2 regions of the Enterococcus faecium genome follow, and region 1 is predicted to be linked to the other one. Evidence: predicted binding sites of a transcription regulator. Region 1 holds the regulator's gene; the other holds the start of a gene.
What was found. Region 1 encodes LexA, which represses DNA repair genes until DNA is damaged. Its sites were predicted from a motif close to CNAACANNTGTTNG; they were not measured.

Region 1 (7,698 bases):
ACCTCTTCGACTAACTTATTTTCCATGTAAACACCCCACGTTGTTATTCTCGTCTTATCATACTATTTTTACATTTTAAAATCCACTTAACATGAAAAGAAAATTCAATTTTATTGTATTTTAATGAAAAAAGACGTAAAACAGTCGCGTTCACTATTCTACGTCTCTATTCAAATAATTTTTCTCATCATAAATTTTTGTGTGTTCTTTTCATCTTTAAAAGTTTTTTACATAAACCTATCTGGAGAAAAACCAAGTGCCTTATATCTCTTGGTAAAGGGCTGTAGATAAATAACGTTCACCATTGTCGGGAACCACAGCTAATACCTTCTTGCATTTTCCTAATTCTTTTGCGACTTTTAGCGCGGCAGCAATTGCAGCGCCAGATGAGATGCCTACTAAAATCCCTTCTTTTCGCCCAACTTCTCTAGCTGTTTCCATCGCTTCGTCTCCACTAATAGAAAGGACTTTATCATACACAGAAGTATCCAGTGTTTTAGGAACAAAACCTGTACCGATTCCTTGGATTTTGTGAGGTCCCGCTTCTTTCCCTTCTAAAATAGCAGATTCTGCTGGTTCTACCCCGATTAATTCGATTTTCGGATACACACGTTTTAATTCTCGGCCAGCGCCAGTGATCGTTCCTCCTGTACCGATACCTGCAACAAACGCGTCCAAGCCATTTACTCCAAATGCTTGATGTATCTCAGGACCAGTCGTCTTCTCATGCACAAGAGGATTTGCTTCATTTTCAAATTGTAATGGTAAAAAGTAGCCGTTTTCTTTTGCCAAACGTTCTGCTTCTCTGATTGATCCAGAAATACCATCCGCACCAGGAGTCAAAATCAACTCTGCGCCGTACCCTTTCATCAATAAACGTCTTTCGATACTCATCGTCTCAGGCATCACGATGATTACTTTATATCCTTTTGCAACTCCTACCATCGACAATCCGATTCCTGTATTTCCAGAAGTAGGTTCAATGATAGTATCACCTGGTTTCAGTAGACCATCGTGTTCTGCTTTTTCTATCATACTTAAAGCAATACGATCTTTTACACTTCCTCCTGGATTAAAAAACTCAAGCTTTACAAAAACATCTGCTGAATCTTCTGGTACGATTTTATTTAATTTGACGATTGGCGTTTTGCCAATCAATTCGGTGACTGAGTTATAGATAGCTGTCATCTTCAATTCCTCCTTGTCTTTGCTCTTCTTACTTATCATAATACAATCTGTTCATTTATGGCGAGTGATTCGTCTTTGACTAGCAAAAAAAAAGACAAAGATATACCATATATGGTAGTTTCTTTGCCTTTTTATCTAAATCAAACGTTTAGTTCTTGACCAACTAATAAAGAATAACTGGACATAGACATGCCATTTTTCGCCATTAGATCATCAACAGACATGCCAAATTTTTGTGCAATATCCCATAGCGTATCACCTGACACGACTGTATATGTCTGACCATTATTTGTATTTACATCTGTTGTTGAAGATGATGACGTTGAAGTCGTCGTAGTAGTCGTTGTTGTTGTACTTGTGGTTGTTGTAGCCGAACCTGTTGATGGCGTATCAAAACGGGTTAAATTATAAGTATTAATCAATGAGTTCAATTTGGCCCCATAATTTGGATCGGTAGCATAACGACCTGTCAAGTACGCTGTTGCATCATAAAAACTTGTTGTATTGCTTTTCCACACGCCAGCATAATGATAATCGCCCGTGGAAAAACTGGTTGAACGAAGAACATTCGCATGGTCTTGGAAGGATTCCCAATAAGAAGAATATTTTCGGAATGGCTCATTCATCGTTACCCATTGTCCGTTTACATATTCTTTGGTTGCCATATAAACGACCTGTCCGTTATAGCTTCCTTTCACACCGAATAGATTATAATTTGGCGCACTAGCTAATCCGGAAGTGCCATATGCACTTTCCAACAACGCTTGAGCGATCATGACTGAAGCATACAAGTCATTACTTGCAGCAACTTCTGACGCAGACCAGCCGATTTGATCGATAAACGCTTGAGGATCAGCGACTGTTTGAGATCCTTGTTCATCTGCATGAACATGTTGCGGTACCGCTGTAACCATCATCGGCCCAACTAAAAGACTCGTTCCAATTAAAGGAGCAATCGCTTTTTTATTGATCACCATTTTTCTTTTAGGTCTATGGTGCCGGGCACTGCGGGTCTTCAGCTCTTGCATTCAAATTCCTCCTCAAAATAAAAAAACTTAATAAAAAGTTCTCTTCTTAAAACAAACTTAATTAATTAAATTATACTTTTAATTCTCAAGAAACACAAACTAATCCGAAGAATTCTTTGTTTTGTCATTTAAATGTAACATAGCCGAAAACGAAAAGTAATATTGATTTATTCTTCTAACACATAAAGAACAGCTGTCTCCAACTTGCAGACAGCTGTTCTTATCAGTCAAACAATTGCTTGGATCTATGATAGTTGATTGTACGTATTCACGACATTTTCTACTGTAAATCCAAATTCTTCTAAAATTTTAGTGCCAGGGGCAGATGCACCGAAATGATCGATTGTAATCGTTGCGCCCTCTGTTCCTACGTAGCGTTCCCAACCAAATGATGCAGCAGCTTCGATAGCCACACGTTTCTTCACTGATTTAGGAAGTACACTTTCTTTATATTCAGAAGATTGTTTTTCAAAGAGGTCAAAGCTTGGCATAGAAACAACAGAAACATCTTTGCCTTTTTCAGCCAATTCTTTTTGAGCTTTCACAGCCAAATCAACTTCAGAACCTGTTGCAATCAAAATACCTTCTGGTGTTTCTCCTTGTGATGGAGAAAGAACATACGCGCCTTTTTTCACCATTTCATCTGCTACTTCTTTTGTAGAAGGCAATACTGGAAGGTTTTGACGACTCAATACAAGGATAGTAGGCGCATCTGTTGTCTCCATCGCTACTTTCCAAGCAGCACGTGTTTCATTTCCGTCTGCCGGACGAATCACTTGAACACCAGGCATGCAGCGAACAGATGCTAGTTGTTCAATCGGTTCGTGCGTTGGTCCGTCTTCTCCGACAGCAACCGAGTCATGTGTTAAGACGTAAACAACAGGAGTATGTTGGATTGCTGCTAAACGAACTGCTGGTCTTAGATAATCGACAAAGACAAAGAATGTTCCACCGTAGATACGAGTTCCGCCATGAAGTTGGATACCATTCATAGCCGAAGCCATTGCAAATTCGCGGACACCGAACCAGATGTTGCGTCCTTCATAATGTTCAGGAGTGAAATCTTTATCTGCAGCCACCATTGTATTATTGGAACCTGACAAGTCCGCTGAACCACCCCAGAAGCTTGGTATAGCTTTCGATAATTCTTGGATGACTTCTTTACTTGAAACACGGCTTGCTTGACTGCTTCCAACTTCATAAGTTGGCAATTCTGCATCCCAGTTTTCTGGTAGTTTGCCATCAAAAGCATCTTCAAATTGTTGTGCTAATTCAGGATAAGCTTTTTTATAATTGGCAAACATTTCATTCCATGCATCTTCAGCTTTTTGTCCTTCTTCTATCATCGTTTGATGGAAGCGGGCAGCTACTTCTTCTGGAACAGTGAAATCTGGATACTCCCAACCATAAACTTCTTTAGCCATCTTGATGCCATCTTCACCAAGAGGAGCACCATGAACAGCAGATGTTCCTTCTTTAGGAGCACCATAGCCGATGACTGTTTTTACTTCGATCAATGTTGGTTTGTCTGTTTCAGCTTTTGCTTCTTCAATCGCTTTAGAGATTGCTTCTAGGTCATTTCCGTCTTTCACTAAGATATGTTGCCAGCCATATGCTTCATAGCGAGCACCAACGTTTTCTGTGAAAGCTTTTGAAGTTGGACCGTCTAGTGAAATATCGTTTGAATCGTATAAAACGATCAATTTCCCTAGTTTCATATGACCTGCCATCGAACTTGCTTCTTGAGATACCCCTTCCATCAAGTCTCCGTCACCGCATATTGCATACGTATAGTGATCCATCACATTAAAGTTTTCTTTGTTATACGTTGCTGCAAGGTGCGCTTCTGCCATTGCCATACCGACAGCCATTGCAATCCCTTGTCCTAATGGCCCTGTAGTGGCTTCTACACCATCTGTATGATGTACTTCAGGATGTCCTGGTGTTTTAGAATCCCATTGACGGAATTGTTTCAAATCATCGATTGTCACTTGATAGCCAGCTAAATGAAGCAAGCTATACAACATTGCTGACCCATGTCCTGCCGAAAGAACGAAACGGTCGCGGTCAGCCCAGTTTTTTGATGTCGTTGGATTTACTTTCAGGTGTTTTGTCCATAACGCATATGCCATAGGTGCTGCGCCCATCGGCAATCCAGGATGTCCTGAGTTTGCTTTTTGGACTGCTTCAATACTTAATGTACGAATTGTGTTAACGCCAAGTTGGTCAATTTTGTCAAACAAAATAACCCCTCCTATTAATTTAGGTTTTTTTTACCTTTATTTCTTACACTTTCATTCTATAAGATGTCACACGAAAAAGCAATCTTTTTCAGTATTTTTTACTAAAAGTTGTCATTTCGGTTGTGTAAGCCTTTTTTCTTTTGGATTTCTTTTAATTTTTCCGGGGTCACGTCATTGCCCTCAGGATCGACGACTTTCATTCCTTCGATATGATGACGCATACCGGAACGAAAAGCTTCCAAATACTCTTTGCGTAAGTTGATTTGTTCTTGTTCTTCGGCTTTTGAGAGACCATTTTCCTTCTTTTTACGTGCAAGTTCATTGATCCGCTCTATTTTTTCAGGTGACAGCATGCTCAGCCCTCCTTTTACTCTCCTTCATATTATATAAAAACTGAAAAAAAAACAACTAGATAAACTAAATAAAATACGAACATTCGTTTGATTTAGCGCTTTTTATATGGTACTATCTATTTATCAAGTGAAAGAAGGTGTACCTTGTGGCCCGACAAACTGAATCAAGACAAATCGAAGTCTTACGATATATCCATGAACAAGTAACCCAAAAAGGATACCCGCCAACTGTCCGTGAAATCGGGGAAGCTGTTCAGCTTTCTTCTACTTCTACTGTTCACGGTCATCTTGCACGGCTTGAAAAAAAAGGGTTTATCCAAAGAGATCCGACGAAACCTCGTGCAATCGAGTTGACAAAACAAGGTTTAGAAAAGATTGGGATTCGTCCAACAACTATTCCAGTACTTGGCGTCGTAACAGCTGGAGAACCCATTTTAGCAGTAGAGGATGCTTCAGACTTCTTTCCAATCCCTCCTAATCTTTCTTCCGAAGAAGGCAGTCTCTTTATGCTGACAATTCGTGGAGATAGTATGATCAATGCTGGGATCTTGGATGGTGACAACGTGATCGTTCGGAAGCAAGAAACTGCTCAAAATGGCGATATTGTCATTGCAATGACTGCCGAGGACGAAGCGACTTGCAAACGATTCTATAAAGAAAAAAACTTTTTCCGTCTGCAGCCTGAAAACGACTTGCTCGAACCAATCATCTTAGATCAAGTATCTATATTAGGACGAGTAGTAGGACTTTATCGTAGTCATATCTATTAATTGCTACTAATAAAAGAAAACTTTTTAAAAAGAGTTTGAGACGATGGTCTCAAACTCTTTTTTCGCCCGGGTTCTTCTTCTTTCAAATTTTTATCACTTCCCTCTTTACAAACCGAACAAATATTCGTATACTAAATATACGAACAATTGTTCGCATAAATTAACGAGGTGAGAATTCATGAAATCAATGAGACGTCTTGGCTTAGTATTAACTGTTTTGTTTTTAGGTATTATTATTGGTAATTTCGGCATACGTCCAGCTTTACTTGTGTTTGTTCCGTTATTTACTTTGTGGTTCATGTTGTGGGATGAAAAGAAGTACCGTCAATCTGAGCGGCGCAGAATTCATGAAGATCATTTCTATCATGAGCCCTACTACAGATCCAGGCAATCATAATAAGGATTGACTGCTAATTATTCAAAAGACAAGAAGTTAAACTTTTACGGGGGTGTGACAAAAAATCGGTCACATCCTTTTTTCGAATAAACGGTGTTCTAAAGCCATTTTTTCGGTATTAAGTCAAATTGCGGAAAAAGTGATTTTTTAAACTTCTACTGGTCTTTGCTTGTTTCCATTTATAAAAAAATAGCGACCCTCAAAAGTCAGATAGAGAATCTGACTTTTGAGGGTCGCTTTAAAATCGCTTCTTTAAGAATAACATCAAGAATAGCTTCTTTTTTCTGCTTAATATTCCATTAATGTAATGATGTCATATCCTTTGATTTTGTCGCGTCCATGGAGATCCATCAATTCGATCAAAAATGCGCAGCCTACGACTACACCGCCTAATTGTTCGATCAGTTCGATCGTCGCTTTGATTGTTCCTCCAGTAGCTAGCAAATCGTCACAAATCAGCACACGTTGACCTGGTTTAATGGCATCCTTATGCAATGTCAATGTATCTGTTCCATATTCTAATCCATAAGTCACTTCGATGGTTTCTCGAGGTAACTTCCCTTTTTTGCGGACTGGGGCAAAACCGACTCCTAACTCATAAGCAACAGGACATCCTACGATGAATCCACGGGCTTCTGGCCCAACTACCATATCAATTCGTTTTTCTTTTGCATAATTTACGATTTGTTTAGTAGCTTCCCGATAAGCGTCACCATCTGCCATCAGTGGGGAAATATCTCGAAACACAATTCCTTTTGACGGATAGTCGGGAATACTGGCAATATAATCTTTTAAATCCACTCTTTGTTTCCTCCTAGGTTGTTAACCATTTCTTTATGGTAGGAATATCGCTCAAAAGCAAAAATTCCTCAACTTTGATTTTATTGAGCCGCCGCTGGTATAATCTGCTCTCAGTCAAAGGATGACTTTCTGGGCTAGCGACTTTTTGTAAAACACCGTTCTCTATTGTAACAAATTTCAATTCAAAAAACACCTGTATCATAAAAATTAATAATTTTTCAGGGATACGCAAATATTGAGCTATTGCTTTTATTTTATGACGTATATCAATTCGTTCTTGAGAATGGATCAATTTAAACAATTTTGCGTACTGTTCTCTTGTGCCTACCCCATTCAAATAGGCCTCATCAGGTGAAATCCCCATCAGATAAACACGATTGAATGAATAAGACCGAAAAACTTCTTTCAGATCCGCTAAATCATCTGGACAATCCATAACAACTAGAGAGTTCGGTTTTCTTTTTTCAATTATTGCCTTTACAGAATCTAGTCCTTCGAAAACAATCGCAGCTTCCTGGATAATCTCAGGCACGAATTTCAACGTCGAAGAATCAAATGCTAAATAAAGGCTACCTTCCGACCTTCGGCTCTGTTCACGGAAACGTTTTGCCCGCCAATCAAATACTTGCAGACCACCCACAGAAAAATCAGATACCATCAGCTGCGGTTTCTTACGCCCGTTCCATTCATTGATCGAAAGCTTTCCTACCACATCTACCTGATTATTCAGCAGTTCTTCTTCTTGAGTACCAAAACCAAAAGCGACCGCATCAAGCTGACTCGATGCATCGGAAAGGACAAATTTCAGATGCTGTTGGTTTGCTCCGATTCTTTTGATATTTTCTGCTTGGACTTGTCGAAATAAAAACTGAGGCAAAGGATTATCCGTACCAAATGGCGCCAATAGTTTCAGCTCAT
Region 2 (7,698 bases), 500 kb from region 1:
AAAACTCTTTTGCTTCTGAAGACTCAGAAGGAGAAATCGAGTTGCTTCCTCAAGAACAAGAAGTACCAGAAGAAACACTTGTAGTAAAAGCAGAGGAACTGTTTGGCTCCGAAGCTGTTACAGTGGTAGATGATTAATAAAAAGGAGTAGATAATTATGATGCGTGGAATGGGCAATATGCAAGGCATGATGAAACAAGTACAAAAAATGCAAAAAGAAATGGCAGAAGCACAAGAGCTGCTAAATAAAACAGAGTTTACAGGTAAAGCCACCAATGAATTGGTCAAAGCGGTTTTTACAGGCGATCGTCGCATGAAAGATATCCAAATCAATGAAGAAGTCGTTGATCCTGATGATATCGAGATGCTTCAGGATCTTGTCGTAATGGCAGTCAATGATGCGATCGCACAAATTGATGTGGAAACTGAGAAAAAATTAGGGAAATACGCAAAAGGTTTGCCAGGATTTTAGTTTTAAACTGAAGGAGTAATGAATATGCAATATCCAGAACCAATTGCGAAACTGATCGACAGCTACATGAAACTTCCAGGAATCGGTCAGAAAACAGCGACAAGACTCGCCTTTTATACGATCGATATGAAAGATGAAGTAGTAAATGAATTTGCTAAATCTTTGTTAAGTGTAAAACGCGATTTGCATTTTTGTAGTATCTGCGGAAACATCACAGAAGAAGATCCCTGCGAAATATGTAGAAATCTTTCACGTGATCGAAGCGTTATCCTAGTGGTCGAAGAGCCGAAAGATGTAATGGCAATGGAAAAAATGCGAGAATATCACGGACTTTATCATGTTCTCCATGGTGTGTTATCACCGATGGAAGGGACAGGTCCAGAAGACATCAATATTTCTTCTCTGTTGCAGCGGCTGCATGATGCAGATGTAAAAGAAGTGATTATCGCAACAAATGCAACAACAGAGGGAGAAGCAACAGCTATGTATCTCTCACGTCTGATCAAACCTGCAGGTATCAAAGTGACTCGTCTAGCACATGGTCTGTCTGTAGGCTCTGATATCGAGTATGCAGATGAAGTTACTTTATTGAAAGCTGTCGAAGGAAGACGTGAGTTATAAATTTCTAATTAAGTGTTTTTTCAGATACAATATAAAAGCAGCACAAGAGATGGGGGCAACAATGTGAACGGACTATTTATTACAATCGAGGGGCCTGATGGTGCAGGAAAAACCAGCATCTTGAATGAACTTTACCCTCTTTTGAAAGAAGTAGCAAAAACAGAAATCATTCAAACAAGAGAACCAGGAGGCATTCCGATTGCTGAAGAGATCCGAGCAGTGATCCTTGATCCAAAAAATGATCGGATGGATGAACGTACGGAAGCACTGCTTTATGCAGCAGCAAGAAGACAACATCTAGTCGAAAAGGTTCTGCCTGCTCTGGCAAAAGGGAAAATCGTTTTATGCGATAGATTTGTCGACAGTTCTCTTGCTTATCAAGGTGCAGGCCGACGCATCGGCGTTACCGAGATTGCTCGGTTGAATGAGTTTGCTACAGAAGGTACTACGCCGGATTTTACCCTTTATCTTGACGTAGATTCAGACACCGGATTAAGAAGAATCAAGAAAAACAGACAAAATCAAATCGACCGTTTAGATTCGGAAGGTTTGGAATTCCACCAGCGTGTACGTCATGCTTACTTAAAGCTGGCAGAAGAGAATCCGGAAAGAATCCACAAAGTTGATGCAAGAAAAAGCTTTGAAGAAGTGCTGCAAACAAGTTATCATACAATTATTGAACAGTATCCGCAATTTTTTGAAAACTAGGAAGGTGAACGTTTATGAAAATTATTTTAGCGATTATCCAAGACAAAGACAGCAACCGTTTATCAAATGAATTGATTGATGCAAATATCCGTGCCACAAAACTATCATCGACAGGCGGCTTCCTTAAGGCTGGAAACAGTACGTTTATCGTGGGTATTGAAGATGACCGTGTAGAAGAAGCATTGGAAATCATCAAAAAAACGTGTGAATCAAGAAAGCAATTTGTATCTACACCTGTTACACTGGATATTTCGATGGATGGGGGCGTCCCTTATCCAGTAGAAGTAGAAGTAGGCGGTGCCACAGTCTTCGTCTTACCTGTTGAAGGATTCCATCAATTTTAGGAGGAGCTGAGCTATGAATCAAGAAATAAACTTGGCTCAAATGCAACCGATCGTGTATCAGCAGCTTCAACGGAGTTTTGAGCATGGGCGTATCGCTCATGCTTATCTTTTTGAAGGGGAGAAAGGAACAGGAAAACATGAAGTAGGTATATGGCTTGCACAGCACCTGTTCTGTACCCAAATGAAAGACAATCTGCCTTGTGGAAAATGCAACAATTGTCAGCGGATCGAAAAGAAAGAACATCCAGATGTTTTGGTTATTGAACCGGAAGGACAAACCATCAAAGTCGATCAGATCAGACGTTTGCAGACGGAATTCAGTCGCAGCGGTTACGAATCAAGAAAAAAAGTTTTTTTGATCAAAGAAGCTGAAAAAATGAATAGCAGTGCGGCAAACAGTTTGTTGAAATTCTTGGAAGAGCCCCCTGGAGATTTTTTAGCGGTGTTAGAAACAGATGCAGTAGGAAGAATTCTCCCTACTATTCAATCTCGTTGTCAAGTTCTGCATTTTCAAGAACTTTCGAAAGAAGCACTGATCCATCGATTGCAAGAAGAGCAGATTCCATTGGAAAAAGCAAAACTTTTGGCTTTCTTAACAAACAGTTTAGGAAAAGCAGTTGAAATCTCTCAAGATGAATGGTTTAATGATGCTAAGGACTTGATTTATCAATGGTTCGTTTACTTGCAAAAGCAAGATACTCAAGCCTTTATCTATGTCCAAAAAAAATTGGTAAAATCATTTAAAGAAAAAACACAACAGTTTACAGGATTATCTGTCTTGATGTTTTATTATCAGGAAGCACAGCGTCAAGCAGTAGCAAACGGCGAATATGGCAAAGTGAAACAGATAAACCAGATAATTGAACGGATATTGATCGCAGAGCAGAAACTACGCAGCAATGTCAGTTTTCAGGCTGTTGCGGAACAGTTCGTTTTGCATACGATTTTTTAGCTTGCCGCAAAGGATGATGATCAAGGAGGATGGAAATGGTAGAAGTAGTAGGTGTCCGATATAGAGATGCAGGTCATATCTATTATTTTGCACCAGGAGACTCTGAATATGTTTATAGTGACAAGGTATTAGTCGAATCTCAGCAATCCTTACATATTGCTACTGTTGTCCTTCCTAAAAAAGAGATTGATCCCAATGACCTTCCTGAAGCTATCCGTCCGATCTTGCATAAAGCGTCACAAGCTGAATTAGAAAAAGACAAAAAAAACAAAAAAGATGCTTATGATGCATTGAAAATCGCAAAAGAAAAAGTGCAGTTGCGTGAGTTGGAAATGAAAATGGTCAAAGCCGAATACACATTTGATCGAAATAAATTGATTTTTTCTTTCACAGCGGACGGGCGAATTGACTTTAGAGAATTGGTAAAAGATCTGGCCGCTGTATTTCGTACTCGTATTGAGCTTCGACAAATTGGTGTCCGCGATGAAGCAAAGATAATAGGCGGAATTGGTCCATGTGGGCGTCCATTATGCTGTTCTTCTTTTTTAGGCGATTTCGTGCCTGTATCAATCAAAATGGCAAAAGATCAAAGTTTATCTTTGAATCCAACAAAAATTTCCGGTTTATGCGGACGCTTGATGTGCTGTCTGCAATATGAGAGCGAAGAATACGAGACAGCGAAAAAAGAACTCCCTGACTTTGGAAAAGTAATTGCTACACCTGATGGTAAAGGGAAAGTCGTAGGGTTGAATCTGCTTAGCCGTATCGTTAGTATTCGGCTGACTGGACGGGAAAATCCTGTCGAATATGAATGGGATGAATTGAAAGAATTTATCCAAGTAGGTGAGATGAATGGATAAGAGATCATTATACGACGGATTGAATCAATTAGAATCAGAGTTGAGAAATACATTAACAGAACTTGTTGAAATGAAGCATGCTTTGCATGAGATCGTAGAAAAAAATACAACTTTGGAGATGGAAAATCAACGTCTGCGGGAACACCTGCGGGAATTGAACCAAGTTGCACAAGCTCCAGCTGAAAATGTGAAGCAGGAACTTTCTAAGTCTCGTATGAATCTTGAAAAAATTTATGAAGAAGGATTCCATGTCTGCTACGATTTATATGGATCAAGAAGGGACAATGACGAGCCTTGTGCGTTTTGTCTAGAAGTGATCTATCGCGAAAGCGGTCGATGACCAATAACAAGAGGAGACTGGAGCGGAGAAATACTGCTCCAGTCTTTTTATTAAGGAGATTGTGACAGATGTATAATCAAAAAAGTTTCAAGGGAAATCCGGTATATGGGGATTTATATCTTGTACCGACGCCAATTGGAAATTTAGAAGATATGAGCTACAGAAGTGTTCGTATGCTGCAAGAATCCGATCTTATCGCAAGTGAGGATACGCGTAATACACAAAAGTTATTGAATCATTTTGAAATCCATACACCCCAAAAAAGTTTACATGAACATAATTATAAAGAACGTGTCCCTCAATTGATTGCTTTGTTAAAAGAAGGAAAAACGATTGCTCAAGTCAGTGACGCAGGAATGCCTTCCATCAGCGATCCTGGACATGAGCTAGTTTTAGCCTGCATAAAAGAAGGGATTTCTGTGATCTCTATCCCAGGACCTACAGCTGGGATGACGGCTTTGATTGCTTCAGGGCTAGTGCCTCAACCATTTTTATTTTATGGCTTCCTTCCACGTAAGAAAAAAGAACAGAAAGAAACATTGAAAAAGCTAAAAGAACAGACAGTTACGCTGATTTTTTATGAGTCACCTTATCGGATCACTGCTACATTGACGAATTTCTTAGAAATTTTTGGAAATCGCCAAGTCGTTTTGTGTCGGGAATTGACAAAGGTCCATGAAGAATACCTTAGAGGAAGTACGGAAGAGCTACTCGCTTATATCGAAGAACATCCAGTAAAGGGTGAATGTTGTCTGCTTGTAGAAGGGAATTTGTTCGAAATGCCAGTGACGGAAGTTGATGAAGAGTTGGGAACGTTAAAGGAACAAGTAGAAGCAAAGATCGCTTCAGGCGAAAAACCAAATGCTGCTATCAAAGCAGTAGCGCTGAAAAATGGGCTGAAAAAACAAGAAGTCTACCGTCAGTACCATGAATTAGACTGAGATAGTATAAGTTGTCTATAATGAAAGACTAATGAGGAAATCAGCTACTAACTTTTCAAATCTCTTGAACGCGAACGAATGTTCTTGTATAATGAATAAGAGGTGAGGATGATGGAGCTGCAATTTCCTTTACATAATGATACATCAAGAAAAATCATTCATATTGATATGGATGCTTTTTTCGCTTCGGTTGAAGAACGAGATCATCCTGAGTTTCGCGGACATCCATTAGTAATTGCCAGACACCCCAGTGACACTGGTGGGCGTGGAGTAGTGACTACAGCAAATTATGAAGCAAGAAAATTCGGAATTCATTCAGCAATGAGTGCACAAAAAGCGTATGAGCTTTGTCCGCAAGCCATCTTTAAGCCTGGCGACCATCATAAATACAGCGATATTTCCAAACAAGTACGGGAAGTATTCTATCGTTATACAGATATTGTGGAACCAGTTAGTATCGATGAAGCGTATCTTGATGTGACCGAAAATAAAATCAATTGCAAGTCAGCCATCAAAATCGCCCGAATGATCCAAGCAGATATTTGGGAGAGTGTCCAGCTAACATGTTCTGCGGGAGTAAGTTACAATAAGTTTTTGGCCAAATTAGCATCAGACTATCAAAAACCTAGAGGAATCACGGTAGTTGCCCCTCAAGACGCTGTGCCATTTTTAAAAGCTTTGCCAATTGAAAAATTTCATGGGGTAGGGAAGAAAACTGTACCTAGAATGCATGAGCTAGGGATTTATACAGGAAAAGACCTATATGAATGCACAGAAATGATGTTGATTCGAAATTTTGGAAAAATGGGCTATTCTCTTTATCGTAAAGTCAGAGGAATCCATGATTCTCCAGTAAACGTTACAAGAGAGCGAAAATCTGTGGGAAAAGAGCATACTTATGGGCAGCCGTTGCAAACGGAAGAAGCAGTGCTGACTCAGTTGCGCCAACTAGCTGAAAAAGTAGAAGAAGCACTGAGAAGAGTCCAAAAACATGGGAAAACAGTAGTTTTGAAGGTCAGGTACACGGACTATTCTACTGTGACCAAAAGAGTGACATTGCCAGAATATATCTATAAAAAAGAAGCACTCTTTTATCAAGCAAGCCTTATATGGGAGGAAATCTTGGGAGTAGAAAAAGGAATCCGATTGTTAGGGATTACTTTGACGAATCTGGACCCGATGACTTATGAAAACATCGTCCTTCCATTATGGGAAAATCAAGAAATATAAAAACAGCTTTGAGAGTTGAAACCGGAAATCCGTTTTCTCTCCCAAAGCTGTTTTTATATCAAGTCTTGCTTTTTGATTTGTTCATAGGTTTCTGTTGCATCCGTACATTTTTCCCAAATCACAACTTGATTGGATTCTAAAGATTTTTGGACGTCAATGATCCGCTGGTTGCTACTTCCGCGAAATTGTAGTTTTAGGTCACGTTTGCTTAATTCAAAGCGTCCGTCAACAAGGATATCGATTTGCGAAAGGAGTTCTAATTTATCTTCTGAATCTTGTAGCAATTCATCAAAGGTATAGCCTGTCCATGACCAGATATCTTTTGTCGTACCGAACTCTTTTCGGATACGTCGTACGACTTGCAGACAAACATCTGTATTCAAAAAAGGTTCGCCACCAAGTAAAGTTAATCCTTGCACGTAATCGTTGCGCAAGTCAGCGATGATTTGTTCTTCTAATTCAGGTGTGAATGGTTTGCCATATCGGAAATTTTGTGCAGCTTTGTTGAAGCAGCCTTCGCAGGCAAATAAGCAGCCACTAACGTAAAGACTGTTGCGGACACCTTCACCATCGACAAAATTAAACGGTTTGTAGTCAGCAATATAGTTTTGGCTGTAGTCTTTTGCTAACCATTCTTTTGGTTTTGGATTTCTCATAAAAAAACTTCTTTCATTTAAGGTTCAAAGATATAGCTATTGAAGATAAAATCTACTCGACCACATAAATAAGAACAAACTGACCTAAATCCATTGTTCAAGAAAGCTTGTTCTTATTTTGATAGAGGGCGTTCAAAGATACAAAGCCATCGAAAGAGGGTGGTGAAAAAAGACTTGTCATAGCCTCTTATTCTGAATAAACGGTGTTCAAAAGCTTGCATCTGCAGTAATAAGCCCAACTAAACGAAAAATATGAGGAACTATTTTTGTTTAGCTATTCTTATTACTTGATGCAGGACAGCTTTTTCACAACCTCATTTCATGTGTTTCACACGTGAGGAAATTTCTTTATGGCGGCCATGTACCATCGGACGAGCTTGCGGATTTCCTAAATAGCCACAAGTACGTTTGACTACATCACATGTTTTTGGATCATGATTTCCACATTCTGGACATTCGAACCCTCGTTCTGTCGGTTTGAAATCACCTTCGAAACCACATTGATAGCAATGATCGATTGGCGTATTCGTACCAAGATACCCGATTTTGTCATATGCAAAATCCCATACAGCTTC

Region 2: the regulator LexA is predicted to act here: its motif matches at 5,309-5,322, upstream of dinB (DNA polymerase IV).

What each region holds. Positions count from the first base shown of each region.
Region 1 covers NZ_CP118955.1:1,382,429-1,390,126, forward strand. The annotation lists gene PYW34_RS06710 (Fur family transcriptional regulator) at 1-26, opposite strand, end outside; gene cysK (cysteine synthase A) at 262-1,188, opposite strand; gene PYW34_RS06720 (glucosaminidase domain-containing protein) at 1,329-2,216, opposite strand; gene tkt (transketolase) at 2,462-4,459, opposite strand; gene PYW34_RS06730 (DUF896 family protein) at 4,561-4,812, opposite strand; gene lexA (transcriptional repressor LexA) at 4,959-5,582, shown strand; gene PYW34_RS06740 (hypothetical protein) at 5,761-5,979, shown strand; gene PYW34_RS06745 (adenine phosphoribosyltransferase) at 6,268-6,780, opposite strand; gene recJ (single-stranded-DNA-specific exonuclease RecJ) at 6,794-7,698, opposite strand, start outside.
Region 2 covers NZ_CP118955.1:1,887,278-1,894,975, reverse strand. The annotation lists gene dnaX (DNA polymerase III subunit gamma/tau) at 1-137, shown strand, start outside; gene PYW34_RS09265 (YbaB/EbfC family nucleoid-associated protein) at 157-471, shown strand; gene recR (recombination mediator RecR) at 496-1,092, shown strand; gene tmk (dTMP kinase) at 1,156-1,800, shown strand; gene PYW34_RS09250 (cyclic-di-AMP receptor) at 1,815-2,144, shown strand; gene holB (DNA polymerase III subunit delta') at 2,158-3,096, shown strand; gene PYW34_RS09240 (PSP1 domain-containing protein) at 3,132-3,956, shown strand; gene PYW34_RS09235 (DNA replication initiation control protein YabA) at 3,949-4,296, shown strand; gene rsmI (16S rRNA (cytidine(1402)-2'-O)-methyltransferase) at 4,365-5,237, shown strand; gene dinB (DNA polymerase IV) at 5,346-6,467, shown strand; gene nrdG (anaerobic ribonucleoside-triphosphate reductase activating protein) at 6,521-7,123, opposite strand; gene nrdD (anaerobic ribonucleoside-triphosphate reductase) at 7,438-7,698, opposite strand, start outside.